Linked DNA regions of Parashewanella spongiae. The protein of the gene in region 1 interacts with the protein of each later gene in a pairwise test. Links are inferred from orthologs where the notes say so. Each region holds a gene or a part of one and is shown on either strand. Other genes may lie near its edges.

Region 1 (7,161 bases):
TTATTGCATAACAATACTTTTGACTCGCAACATACTAAGCAACAAGCCGAACATTTATTACAGCAATTGGCGACAAAAATGCCCGTCAGTGCTGTTAAACGTGCAGAAAGAGGCTATTGAAGACCTTTTCTGCCATAAAAAATTGGAACATGAATGACAATAGACCCTCATTTTGAGCGTGAACAAGATAAATACGAAAACCCTATCCCAAGTCGTGAGTACATTTTAGCGTACTTAACCAAGCAAACCTCACCGATGACACGTGAAAAAATTGCTACCGCGTTAGACATCACCGATGAAGAACAACTCGAAGGCCTTCGTCGTCGTTTACGTGCAATGGAGCGTGATGGACAGTTAGTGTATACCCGCGGTCACAGTTATGGTTTGCCAGAACGAATGGATTTAATTACCGGCACTGTGTTAGGTCATCGAGATGGTTTTGGCTGGTTTAAGCCAGATGAAGGTGGCGATGATTTGTACATCTCCGCCCGTGATATGCAAATGTACTTTCATGGCGATAAAGTGCTGGCACAAAAAGCGGGATCAGATAAACGTGGCCGCCGTGACGCGCGCATTGTGCGTTTAGTATCAGAGCGAAAAGCGCCGCTGGTTGGTCGCTATTACCTCGATGCAGGAATGGGATTTGTTGTCGCCGATGACAGACGCATCAGCCAAGAAATACTCATACCTAAAGAAGATAAAAATGGTGCGAGACATGGCGATGTAGTCGTGCTCGAACTGACACGCCGTCCTAGCCGTTATATTAAAGCCACTGCGAAAGTTGTTGAAGTACTTGGTCAGCAAATGGCACCGGGTATGGAAATTCAGATCGCGCTGCGTAATTATGATCTGCCTCATGAATGGTCAAGTGTGATTGAAAAAAAATTACGCCGCATTCCTGATGACGTGACTGAAGAGGAAAAGCAAAACCGCGTTGATTTACGCCATTTACCATTAGTGACCATCGATGGTGAAGACGCCAGAGACTTTGACGATGCCGTTTATGCGGAAACTAAAAAAAGTGGTGGCTGGCGCTTGTGGGTCGCGATTGCCGATGTCAGTCATTATGTACGCACCGATTCAGCGTTAGATAAAGAAGCACAATCACGTGGTACATCGGTATATTTCCCATCACAAGTGATCCCAATGCTGCCTGAAAAGCTGTCGAACGGGTTATGTTCATTAAAGCCTAAGGTGGATCGTTTATGTATGGTGACTGAAATGACCATTTCAGCCAATGGTAAGTTATCAGGTTACAAATTCTATCCTGCGGTAATGCATTCCCATGCGCGGTTCACTTATACCCAAGTGGCGGCCATGCTCGAAGGCGCACAAGGGCTGGATGAACACCAAGCTTTACTACCACATTTACAGTGCTTACAGAGCTTATATTTAACCTTAAATGAGCAACGTGCTGTTCGAGGTGCTATTGGTTTTGAGACCCTTGAAACCCAGTTTATTTTTAATGAACAACGTAAAATTGAACGCATCGAACCACGCAGCCGTAATCAAGCACACAAAATCATTGAAGAATGTATGATTTTGGCTAATGTAGCCGCCGCGAAGTTTGTTAAAAAGCATAAAGGTGAAGTGTTATATCGTGTGCATGATTCTCCGTCTGATCAAAAGCTGAGTAACTTTAAAGCCTTTTTAGCCGAACGGGGTTTGACCATGGACGGCGGTAATGAGCCTGATCCAATTGACTATCAGAATTTGATGTTGGAGATAGCAGACAGGCCAGATGCTGAGTTGATCCAAGTGATGTTGCTGCGTTCGATGCGCCAAGCGGTCTATACACCTGACAATAATGGTCACTTTGGTTTAGCCTTAGAGCAATACGCACACTTCACATCGCCCATTCGTCGTTATCCAGACTTGGTATTGCATCGTGTAATTAGGCACTTACTGGCTAAAGAACAAGGCGAAAATAAAGAAAAATGGACACGTGATGGCGGTTATCATTATCAACTCGAAGAGCTGGATGTATTAGCGGAAACCTGTTCGAATTATGAACGCCGCGCCGATGAAGCTACGCGCGATGTCAGTGACTGGCTTAAGTGCGAGTTCATGCAGGATCATGTTGGTGATACCTTCGATGGTGTGATTGCTTCCGTAACTAACTTTGGTTTTTTTGTACGCCTTAACAAGTTGTTTATTGATGGGTTAGTTCATGTATCGACCTTGGCGAGCGATTATTTCCAATTTGATCCGAGTCGACAGCGTTTGATCGGTGAAAGCTCGGGACAAGTTTATCAACTCGGTGATGCAGTCACGGTTAGTGTTGCAGGGGTGAACCTTGATGACAGACAAATTGATTTAGCCATTGTGGGTGATTCAAAATCGAGGCGTAAAAGCGGAGCGCGTAAACCATTAACCGCAAGAGAGCGGGTTAATATTGAAGGTGCTAAGCAGGCTAAGTCAAAAAAGGAATCATCAACAGGTTCTGATAAAGCTAAATACTCACGCAAAGCTAAGGCAACAGATCCGAAAAAGAAAGACTCGGTGAAAAAAACAGCTAAAAATAAAACCCAAACTAACAATACAAAATCAGGAACTGCGAAGAAATCTAAAAGCAGAACTCGCGTGAAAAAACGAACAGTTAAGAAGTAAGATATTACTATGAAAAAACAAGATATGATGTACGGCATTTATGCCGTTGAATCTTTATTAACTCAAGCACCAGAACGTGTACTCGATTTATGGTTGTTGCAAGGTCGGGAAGATGACCGCCTAAAAAAAATTGTTTCGTTAGCTAACAATACTGGCGTTACGGTGCAAAGAGCAGCAAAAAAGACACTTGAAGATAAAGCACAAAGTGGCCAGCACCAAGGTGTTGTGGCACGAGTTAAGCCTGCGAAAGCTCTGACAGAAAACGATCTTGATGTTCTGCTCAAAAAAACAGATAAACCATTTTTACTGATTTTAGATGGGGTAACGGATCCGCATAATTTAGGCGCTTGTTTACGTAATGCTGATGCAGCAGGTGTTCATGGGATCATTATTCCAAAAGATAATTCGGTTACAGTTACCTCAACAGTGAGTAAAGTGGCTTGCGGCGCTGCTGAAATTGTGCCTGTTTTTCAAGTGACAAATCTGGCGCGCACCATGCGTCACATCCAACAAGTTGGTGTTTGGATTATTGGTACGGCGGGCGAAGCCGACAGTGATTTATATCAAGCAGACTTAAAAGGCTCACTGGCTATTGCAATGGGCGCAGAAGGAAAAGGACTACGTCGCCTTACCCGTGAAGCCTGTGATAGTTTAGTCTCCATTCCCATGGCCGGGCAGGTATCAAGTTTGAACGTGTCGGTTGCAACAGGTGTGTGCTTGTTCGAAGCGGTAAGACAAAGATAACTTACGATTTGATTTTAAAAGATAAAAAGGTAGCTGATATAGCTGCCTTTTTGGTAGATGGGAGAGTTATACCAATTTATTTAGGCTTAATATCGCCGCCAACTGATTTTCTAGGTTGAATAATGAATTCTGCATTACTTTTTATTTAATTTAACCGTTATTTACTTAAATTCGCGCACAATGGGAGTACGTAATTTATCTTGTAGAGTATCTTAGGTGTGTACTGCAAACGTGAGTCACGTTGGACCGCTAATTGAATTTTCATCAATTGAAACTTGGCAGTCCTATGAGAAAAAGAGCCATGAGACCTCATTTCATTCTGACTTAATAAAAGCGATGAAAAATGAGTGCATGACTAACTTATGCCTGAGTGTTAATGATTGCTCTGCGCTTATCGAGGCTCTGCTTAGCCTTGAAGAAAATAGAGTTGAGTATGTGCTCGAATGCTGTGAGCGCAAGGATTGGAATGCGGTTGAATTCAAACAAGAAGAGATAGAAAATATTCTTATTGCTTTGTACGTTATGGGGAAAATCAGCAAGTCAATTTACCTTTTTACTACACAAATTGTTTTAACATTCAAACAATTTAATCAATCCGTTATGCCGTCTCAGTACGCCATTGCAACATCTAATGTTGAAGTATTAGATCTCAACCATCCTAGTAACATAGAACACAAAGAACGAGTTTTAGCTTCATCTAGAGGTCAAGCAAGTAAACCTAAATTGCATCAATTCTTGACTGAATATGCGACTGAAGAAGCTCAGGTTATTTGTTGTCAATTAACCGATAAAGAAGCACCATTTTTTATAAGAAATGACAATATGACTTCTCCAAGGGTAAAAAATAGACAACAAAAAACGCCTGAAGAAATAATAGTAAGAGAATCAAAAGAAGCAAGAGACTGTAGGCCAGGAAAACCGAGGCGGTGGGCGAATGTGTTAATTGTTGTAGAAAGTGGGCCGGTGGTATTTGATTTTTATACCAAGCGCTTGTATATCTTATCGGTTTTAACAGTAGAGCGATTGTGTGAGTTACATGGCCATCCTATTGCAATGATGCCAGTGCTAGGAGCTACATCGGCTGAAGATATGAAAGTGATGAGACTTCAGCAACAACACCCTGTATTAGTGTATAACGATCTCGTGGATAACAATCTCACTTGTCCTGATCGTATCTATTGTGATCAGTTATTTGGTTTGCTGCATGATTTGTATCACGCCCAATTACTTAGCACAATTCCAAAGCCTTATCGGAATATGTTTCTCGATCTCGATACCTACTGCTTGCAATTCTTTGGAGTGGCAGACAATAGCCGAGCGATTGAAGGCTTCTCCCTCCTCATAGAAAGTGAGAATCAAGTATTCAAAAATTATTATTATAAGCTGTGTGATCTACTACTCAAGTATTCTAAAGCAACGCCTGCGAGAACATGGTTGACTTTTGATGAGGCGAAAAAATATCTGGAATTGAAGCAATCAATGGAGAAAAAGAGGCCATTTCTTGATCAAGAGTTTACGTTTGACGAAAAACTTGATCCAAATTTCATGGCTGGGCGGTATACTTTTAATCGACTAGAACTTATCCCAATGAACGCCGTCAACTTTATGTTCGTCAATTATTTGCTTTTTCAAAGTTGCTGTCAGCATGCCATTGAAAACCAAGCGTTACCTTGTAATAGCTTGTTTGAATCCTCAATTGAAAAGTTTATCGCTCACTTTGGTTTTAGAAAGGGGGCTAAAATTATCTTCAGTGACTTAAAGTTTGCCATGTTATTCTGGCAACATACCGCCAAGATGATTCACGAATCCAATTGTGAAAGTGGACCAAATCATTTTTGTAAAATCGGCTATAAAGCAAAAATAAGAAGGCAAGTGCGGACTTCTGTTGATAAGGAAGCACTAAAGGATACTCAGGCTAAATTACAAAGAAGAGCGTCTTTTAGCTAAAAAGTGGTGTATTTAAAAACAGAATATCATTCTTCAACCTAAATAAATCGGTTGGGAGCGTTCATATACGCAGAAAAAATTACTGATAGTAATACCAATTACAGTAACTTATCTCTCACTCAGCAAGAGCTAAAGGGTTTCAGTGCAAGGCACAAGCTCGAAGTACTATATTCCCTACGGCCGCCATACAAAGCTGGCGTTCAACGCACTTCGTGCTTTTGTCAGGATAATTCAAGTGTTTGTAACGCAGTAATGGAACCCTTTAGCCATGCCCTTCGGGAGCTTGTATGTACTCAAATTACTTCTCAAAATTGTCTTGACGTAGCAATGTAATAACGACAGTTGTGTATGTCGGTAACAACTATGTCTTCATCAATTTCGATTGCACTTTTAGTACATACATAGCTCTGAGTTGAGCATTTAATTACTGTAATTGGTAGTAAGGCATGAATAGCAGCAAGTAGTGGTTACCGACATACAAAACTGTCGTTACTTCGTTTCTACTTGAAAAATTTATAACGCCGCTAGCGGTGATTTTGGCAAGTGTATGAATGTTCAGCACTCACCTGATGGGTGAATTCGGGTTGTTTAATTTTGTATTTAACCGATTTATTTAGGTTCAACATCAATTAAAGCGATAAGCGGTAGCCAATCAGCTATCCTTTGAATTATCCCGAGAATAAATCTGTTTAATTTTTTAACGCCAAAGAGTGCCTCCTATGCCATCTAATGTTCAGTATGACCCACGGCTCTATAATGAAGATTTGGCTCCGATATCAGGGAAACAGCGCCAATCGTGGAATTGGTACAATATTTTTGCTTTTTGGATGGCTGATATTCACAGTGTTGGCGGTTATATCTTTGCGGCCAGCCTTTTTACATTGGGTATGGAGCCATGGCTGGTATTTGTTGGCTTAATAACCAGTGTAGTGGTGGTGATGAAGCTCACTAACTTGATGGCGAAACCCAGTCAAAAATCTGGTATACCGTTTCCTGTAGTTTGCCGATTGGCATTCGGAGTGCTAGGCGCCAATATTCCCGCAATGATCAGAGGCATTGTGGCTACTGTGTGGTACGGAATTCAAACCTATTTAGCGTCCGTGTCACTACAAATCATGTTATTGCATGTTGCACCTCAATTATCGAAATATACTGAAGGAACTTTGTTTGCTGGTTTACATTCGCTAGGTTGGATGTGTTTTATCGTTATTTGGTTACTGCAAATGATTTTATTTTGGCGTGGTATTGAAACCATTAAGCGCTTCGTGGATTTTGCTGGACCTGCGGTTTACGCCGTAATGCTATTACTAGTGTACTGGATAGTGACACAAGCAGGTTGGGAGAATATTGATTTTAACTTAGCATCCAAAAATTTGTCGGCAGGTCAGCAATGTTGGCAATTAGTCATATCCGTATCTCTCGTCGTGTCTTATTTTTTGCCAGTTATCCTTAATTTTGGCGATTTTGCTCGGTATGCCACTAGTTTTCGTGACATATTAAAAGGCAATTTGCTGGGTATTTTGGTCAATTTTGTGTTTTTTTCCGTCATAACAGTGGTTATCACAGCTGGGACAATACCGGTATTTGGGCAATTAATTCTTGATCCATTGGAAACCGTGGCACGTATCGATTCTTTTACTGCTGTGCTTTTTGGTGCTTTGACCTTTATAACGGCCACCTTAGGAATTAATATCGTGGCCAATTTTGTTTCAAGTGCTTTTGACTTTTCTAATTTACAGCCAAACCGATTAAATTTAAAAACAGCTGGAATGATCACTGCTTTATTATCAGCATGTGTCACTCCTTGGAATCTATTTAATAATCCACAAATTATTCATTACACGATAGATTTACTTGCCG
Region 2 (7,235 bases), 4.5 Mb from region 1 along the record:
CTTCAAAGCGAGTTCAGCAAATTTTAAATAATAATTGAGGCTAATTAGAGCATATTAGCTGGTTTTAATGAATTAAATTCTTGGCTTATTTTATCTTGATAACCGTCCTTGAACATAGGCATAGATCAATTCACACAGACTTTGTCCAACTTGTTTTCTTCCATTTTCGACAGATATTGGATGACAAGACGGTGCCGCTTCGGCGAGGTGCAAATATTGGCAGTCACAATACTTTGCCATGTGATGCACATAATGAGCGGCATCGAGTAAGGGGATGCCAGCGGCTGTCATGGCGCTGGATGGAAAGTTTTCGATAGCATCAAGGTCGAGTTCTAGTCCTAATTTCATTGTCGTGTTGTTAACCATAGTGCTGATTTCATCGAGAGCGTTCAATAGGCTGATTTCACGGCGGATCCAAACCTGCTGAAAACTGTGCCAACTGCCGCCAAATTGTTGTAATTGTTCTAGGTTTTTAGCACTGTTTTTTAATTCATGTAAACCAAGCACGTGGTAAAAACCAAGAAAACCTTCAGCCGCTGCATAACTGAATCCGTTACCGCTGTGGCGACCTTCTTTAAGCCTAAAATCAGAATGTGGATCAAGGTTTACAGCGGCTACTGGTTGGTTATGAGTTTCATAGCAGGCTTTCAGTAGACCGTATGCGTTGTTGTGTCCGCCGCCTATGGCTATAGGTTCAATGCCAGCCGCTAATATAAGTTTGATGAGTTGACTAACACGAACATCGATTTTGGCGACACTGTTGCGGATTGCGCTCACGTCATTGTTATCATCGGGCTGTAGATCTTGAGTGTGGATTTCGCCCAAAAGCGCACATTCATTACCGTTTAAAAATGTATTGGATTGCAAATTAACCCATTGCTCAACGGCCGCGCCAAAACCATCTCCAGCACCTCCACGACCTAAATTTCCTTTGGGGCCTAAATCTTCGACAATGCCAATCAAGCCAAATTTAACGCCTTGAGCTTTAAGCTTGTCTAATTGCTTGGGTAAATCTTGCGAGTCTTGCAATACGTGGATGGTATCACCAAGTCGAGTTTCACCGATTCGGTGATTTATCCACGAAGAAATTGTTGTTTTCGTGTAAGGCCTGAACCAGAACATATTTCATAATCTGATAGAAATGTTATGGGAATATTATCACATGTGGAATTTTGCGTAAAAAGTCACATTTATATAAGGAAGTCTGATTTAGGTCATAAACTGCAACAAAAGCATTTGCTAATCTCACAGAACATCGCTTCCCGTAAGTCAATTTTGACGGAGAAGGGTTACATTTTTACTTCCTTTTAAAAATATATGTGTGGAGAACTCAGTAATGACCATCAATTTGCCTATCGAGCTCTATCGGGTCGAGCAAGTGCGTCAAGCTGAAGAAGCCATGTGTGAAAAAGACAGTGAAAAACTGTATCAGCTGGTGGAGTTAGCGGGAAAAGCCGCCGCAGAATTTATTTTAAAGCGCAATTTAAAACAAAAAAATATAGTTATATTAATTGGTACAGGTAACAACGGTGCCGATGGATTAGTATTGGCGCGAGAATTACGTCAACAAAGGCTTCAGCCAGATCTTGATGTGCACGTAATGGGGCTGAATAATACAACGTCCACGGTCGAATTTCAGCAAGCCAAGCAAAAATTCGAGCAAGTAGGCGGTCAAGTACTTTCCATTGTTCCGAAGCAAATTCAATCGGCTGATCTAATTGTCGATGCGTTATTCGGTATTGGTTTATCAAGGCCGCTAAGTGAGGATTTTGACCCGCTTATTAACATTATCGAAGACAACAAAGCTTGGACAATCAGTTTGGATGTACCTTCAGGTCTTTGTGCAAATACTGGCACCAGTGATAGATCAATACGCGCGGATCAAACATTAGTGTTTGGAGCGCTCAAACGAGGTTTATTTACTTACCAAGCCCGTCATTATTGTGGTGATATTCAATTAATTGATCTTGGGTTACAAACATTTTTGCCAGAAGCTGATTGTAAACTGATCCAAAGTGATTTTTTGAAAGGAAAATTAGGGCAAAGAGCTAAACATATACATAAAGGTGATTCAGGAAAAGTGACAGTCATTGGTGGTGATATCGGTATGCCCGGTGCGGTAAGGCTGTGTGGAGAAGCCTGTTTACGTGCGGGGAGCGGTATGGTTGCGGTGATCAGTCGACCTGAAAACCTAGCAGTTGTGTTGGCACATCGCCCAGAGTTGATGTTTTGTCCAGCTGAATTTGTCGATATGGAAATTTACCATCGATTGGGCTGGGCCAGCGTGTTGGTGTTAGGCCCAGGGCTCGGGCGTGAGGGCTGGGGACTTAACTTGTTTAAGGCAACATTGCTTAGTGAAAAGCCGATTGTGATGGATGCTGACGCCTTATATTTTTTAAGCAAGAATCCACAAAAGCAATCAAACTGGGTATTAACCCCACATTCAGCTGAGGCTGCAAGACTACTCGGTAGCAGTGTTGTAGAGGTAGAAGCTGATCGTTTTCAGGCCGTTAAAGCATTGCAAAGTCGGTACGGCGGTGTGGTTGTATTAAAAGGCGCGGGTACTTTGATCTGTGATGGAGAGCAAACGGTTGTTGCTGCTGTAGGTAACCCCGGCTTAGCCAGTGGCGGTTGTGGCGATGTGTTATCCGGTATTATTGCGGCGTTAATTGCCCAAGGAGTGGATTTAGCTTCTGCTGCTAAAATGGGTGTTGTGGTACATGGCTACGCTGCTGATATCGCAGTGAGTAAAGGTGAAAGAGGTATGGTAGCCAGCGATTTGATGACGCCAATTCGGCATATTATTAATCGATGTTAAGTGTTAATGGTTATTGAAACCTTAAAGAAGTTTAGAACGTCGTGATACTGCGTGTCACACAGCCCAAAGGGGAATTCACCAGCAAATTTCCCTTTGAAAAACCAGTGCCGTCCCAACCAAGTTGATATCCTCTTCGTTCATCGCCGATAATGACTGGCGCTTTCATGTGGCAAACATCGCTCCGACGAAAGCTAATACCAATTAGGGATCTGGCGATTTAGAAAGTACCAACCTTTGTCATACCAGCGAAGACTGGTATCTAGTAGTCCATTCAAAAACAAATAATGAACGAATGGTTATATCCTAACAACTCCTGAACACAAGAAACACTGGAGTTGTTATGAGGGTTAAATACCACGTTCGTTTGAGTAATGAAGAACGTTCAATGCTTGAGGCTTTGATAAAGCAGAAGAAACCACGTGTTGTTCAACATAAGAAACGACACGCCCAAATTTTACTTGCTATTGATGAGAATAATTCGCCACTGACCAATCAACAGATTGCTAAAGCACTAAACATCTCACCACTTGCAGTAACGAGCCTTAGAAAGCGTTTTGTCGAAGAAGGATTAGAAGTCGCTGTGAATAGCAAACACAGCCATCAAGGCCGCAGACGCATAATGGATGGCGAAGCCGAAGCACACCTAATTGCACTGGCCTGCTCTACGCCTCCTGAAGGACGTTGCCGTTGGACATTAAATCTTCTTAGAGACAAGATGATTGAACTCAAATATATCGATAACATATCAAGAACTTCTGTTCATTATGCGTTAAAAAAAATGAACTTAAACCATGGCTTAAAGAAGAGTGGTGTATACCTAAAGAGGAAAACGCTGCTTTCGTGAGTGCTATGGAAGATATATTAGAACTCTATAAACTTCCTTACAATCCTAAGCGTCCTTTAGTATGCCTTGATGAAACCAGCAAACAACAAGTTAAAGAAGTTCGCAATCCGTTACCCTTAGTTTCAGGTTATCCAGAGCGATACGATACAGAGTATGAGCGTAACGGTGTCAGCAACCTGTTCATGATATTTGAGCCTTTAGCGGGCTGGCGACATGTTGAAGTCACTGAACACAGAACGGCCATTGATTGGGCTCATCAAGTAAAAGCCTTAGTAGACGGGCGTTATAAGGACGCTGAGACAATTGTATTAGTTGAGGATAACTTGAATACTCATACACCGGCTTCATTTTATAAGGCCTTCGAACCAGAAGAAGCTCGTAGGTTGATCAATAAAATAGAATTTCATTACACGCCAAAGCACGGAAGTTGGTTGGATATGGCTGAAATTGAATTAAGTATCTTGAGCAGGCAATGCTTAAAGTAGAGTAGGCTACTGGCTTCGCTATCGCTTATCCAGCAGCCCCTCTTCGATTCCGTGCATGAGGTTTTCCCTCACACGGCTCTGTTGTTACACTTCTCTCAGCCCCTTCACTTTGCTTATCATCTTGTCGTGGGTAAATACTCAAGACCAGCTTGGCGTAATTTTTCGTAAGCACCTCGTGATAGATACTTGCTTCGACGTTGACTTAAGCGACGATGCCAGCGATAGAACCGGTTTACTACAAATCCATTTATTCTGAAAAATACACCTCTGGGATAACCTATCCCACCAAAATAGTGTTTCCATCCCCTCAGAACTTGATTAACCTTATTTATCAGTACGCCAAGTGTATTTGAGGTTCGGTGTTTCACTATGTCTCTGATTTTATTTTTCAGCTTTGTTTGGCTCTTCTTAGACGCCTCTATCTTGATGTAACTGGTGCCTTTGATGAGGCCTGTGATCCGTTGAAAGTTAAAACCGAGGAAATCAAACTCATTCATCAGCTTTCCCATATCCACACAGTGGGTTTTACTTTGATTTAGCTTCAGACCTTCATCACTTAATTGCTGTGTTATCCAGTCCAGTTGCTCTTGTGTGTAGGTTTGCTTATGAAGTACAACAAAATCATCTGCATAGGTAACGATTTTACACGGTGTTTTTTCGTGTATTTTCAAACAGAAATCGTTGAGATAGATGTTAGCCAGTAGTGGAGAGATAACTCCGCCTTGCGGAGTGCCACATCGGCTTGCTTCTATTCGCCATTTCCCGTTGACCGTCTCTATGCTGATGGGCGCTTTGATAAAGCTTTTCAGCAAACTCAGAAAGCTGCTGTCGCTTATTCGCCTTTCTACTTTTGCCATCAACTTAGCGTGCGGGATGGTATCGAAATAGGCGCTCAAGTCAGCATCAAGTACGTGCTGATAGCCTTGTTTTAGGCTCATTTCAATGACTTTTACCGCTTGCTGGGCGCTTCGACATGGACGATAACCATAACTGTGTTCATGTAAATGAGGTTCGTAGACGGGTTGCATCACTATTGTCATCGCCATTTGCACAATTCTGTCACTGATTATCGGGATCCCAAGTTTCCGCGTTTTGCCGTTGTCTTTGAGTATTTCTACTCGTTTGACTGGGCTAGGTCGATAGTTTTTCTGTTGTAATTGAGTTTGAATTTCTTTTAACAGCGCAACGACTTTCTTTTGCTGCTCTAGATAACTGAATGTGATGCCATCAATTCCTGCTCCGCCTTTATTGGCTTTGCATCGTCGATAGGCTTCTTCGAGTATATCTAGGCGACTGAGTTTATCGTACAAGCTGTAAAATCGAAGCTCCGAGTTAAGCTTTGAGCGTAAGTAAAGTTTTCGCTGTAATATTCTGATATTTACTGGAGTGTTAGCCATATGGCAATTTCACCTCAAAAGTTACGTTAAAAACGGGTGTAACACTGAGCCCCTTCCCTGATGTGAAGTTATGTTGTCTTCACGGTTAACGGTACTATGGGCTCATCCGACTGCCTGAGCGCCCTATCTGAAATTTCGGTTTACCTTATATTCGGATAGTGGAAGTCACTACCTTCCAACACTCAGGCTCTCCCACGTTCACTTTATTTCCTTCAATACATGCCACTTCATATTACGCCGGAAGATCAAACAGATGCATTTACCAGTTGCTTCTCTGTTTGTGTCAGGGTTCGTCAACTAGGAAAGACTCCCCATCTTCATTTTTTGATTTACGACGCTTAACTGAATTCGCTTGATGCTGCGGCCTACATTGCATCTCAACCTTTATTCAAGGCCTTTGTCACAGGGCTTCATGTCATAGCGGTTACCCATTATGCATGCCCGTCAGATTTCGGGATGAACTGGTAATTATCCCGTCAGGTACGTTTCAACCTGATGGACTTATTATAAATAATAACGTTGCTGTCTCTGGTTTATGGCCATGTAATCGCTTGGCTGCGTATACGTTGAGACAAATCCCGCAACAGAATAAAGCGCTTCGTGGCGCTCCCTAGAAACATCAGTTGACTGCGTTCTCAAGCGTAGAAAAAATGGCTGATATTAAGACGTAGCTTGCAGCAAGTAGTTATTCTACTTGCAAAAGTTACAACGCAGATAGCAGCCATTTTAGCAAGCTTGTGAGCGTAGAGCATTTCACTCATTGGGTGAAAAACATGATAATAAAATCATCCAATTGCTCAAACAGTTACTCATATACTCAGCGTTCAACTGATGTTTTTAGGTTATACCGAAGAATACCCGATCAGGAAACACTAAATACTGAAGTCGAAGCCTGGGTTACCGAGCGTAATGAGTCCAAGGCTAAGATGAACTGGCAGTTCACGACTGAGGAGGCATGTATAAAATTAAAGAAACTTTACCCCGTACTCCCAGAGTAAAGTGAGCCTTTTAACAGAAGTTCACTGATTAACGAAATCCAGTTACACATTCGTTAATCAAAGCATGAAAAGCTAGAATCCTACTGACTTGCCAAGGGGTGGGAGGAGGTGTTTTGTTCAGACATCACTTATTTGTTAATTGATTGTGAACAAAAGTTAAGTAAGAGTTTAAAACAATAAATATCGATACATGATTCTTAGTTCTCCTATGACTATGTGTGGGTGGATAATAAAGTGTAAAACTTAACATTAATGATTGAAACTAATATAATAAAGTTTGAAACTTTATTAGCTTTTTAAGCTGGTGATCTCCTTCTTTCTAACCAGCTTTTGCCCCAAAACGTGTCGTTTTCAGTATTGCTTGTTCAGTAAATTGTCGTCATTCCTGCGAAGGCAGGAATCCAGTGTCTTTGTAAATTTAGAAGAAACTTTGTGCCGTTAATTGATAGCTGTAACAGTCAAAAAAGCACTGGATGCCCGACTAAAGCATTCGGGCATGACGTGTGCGGTTTTAGGTAAAGTTCCTGAATGCTGCGACGTTTATGCCCATTTCCGTGCCAGCAACAGCAATTTACTGTGAAACTATTCCTAATTATTAACACTTCAATCATTCGACAAACAATTAACAAACCATTTTTCAGGAAATTACTGAGATATAGCACAAAACAAGTGACAAATATAATATACATGAAG

The links.
Region 2: the proteins of rlmB (region 1) and E2I05_RS01930 interact in binary tests that used the Escherichia coli proteins (3 or more experiments, as listed by UniProt). The link is inferred for Parashewanella spongiae from one-to-one orthologs.

What each region holds. Positions count from the first base shown.
Region 1 is NZ_CP037952.1:5,052,711-5,059,871, reverse strand. Bases 1,725-4,486 are described here. They hold rlmB (23S rRNA (guanosine(2251)-2'-O)-methyltransferase RlmB), read left to right. Parts: upstream 1,725-2,619; coding sequence 2,620-3,354; downstream 3,355-4,486. Other genes in these bases: E2I05_RS20025 (hypothetical protein), read left to right, coding at 3,586-4,486; rnr (ribonuclease R), read left to right, coding at 1,725-2,610. Outside these bases: E2I05_RS20040 (tetratricopeptide repeat protein), read left to right, coding at 1-120; more of rnr, read left to right, coding at 154-1,724; more of E2I05_RS20025, read left to right, coding at 4,487-5,301; E2I05_RS20020 (NCS1 family nucleobase:cation symporter-1), read left to right, coding at 6,021-7,161. UniProt on the Escherichia coli protein: Specifically methylates the ribose of guanosine 2251 in 23S rRNA.
Region 2 is NZ_CP037952.1:548,537-555,771, forward strand. What follows is about bases 742-3,577. They hold E2I05_RS01930 (NAD(P)H-hydrate dehydratase), read left to right. Parts: upstream 742-1,336; coding sequence 1,337-2,818; downstream 2,819-3,577. Other genes in these bases: E2I05_RS01925 (arginase family protein), read right to left, coding at 742-1,122; E2I05_RS01935 (helix-turn-helix domain-containing protein), read left to right, coding at 3,159-3,577. Outside these bases: more of E2I05_RS01925, read right to left, coding at 91-741; more of E2I05_RS01935, read left to right, coding at 3,578-3,662; E2I05_RS01940 (IS630 family transposase), read left to right, coding at 3,632-4,147; ltrA (group II intron reverse transcriptase/maturase), read right to left, coding at 4,264-5,544; E2I05_RS22890 (hypothetical protein), read left to right, coding at 6,318-6,542. UniProt on the Escherichia coli protein: Bifunctional enzyme that catalyzes the epimerization of the S- and R-forms of NAD(P)HX and the dehydration of the S-form of NAD(P)HX at the expense of ADP, which is converted to AMP.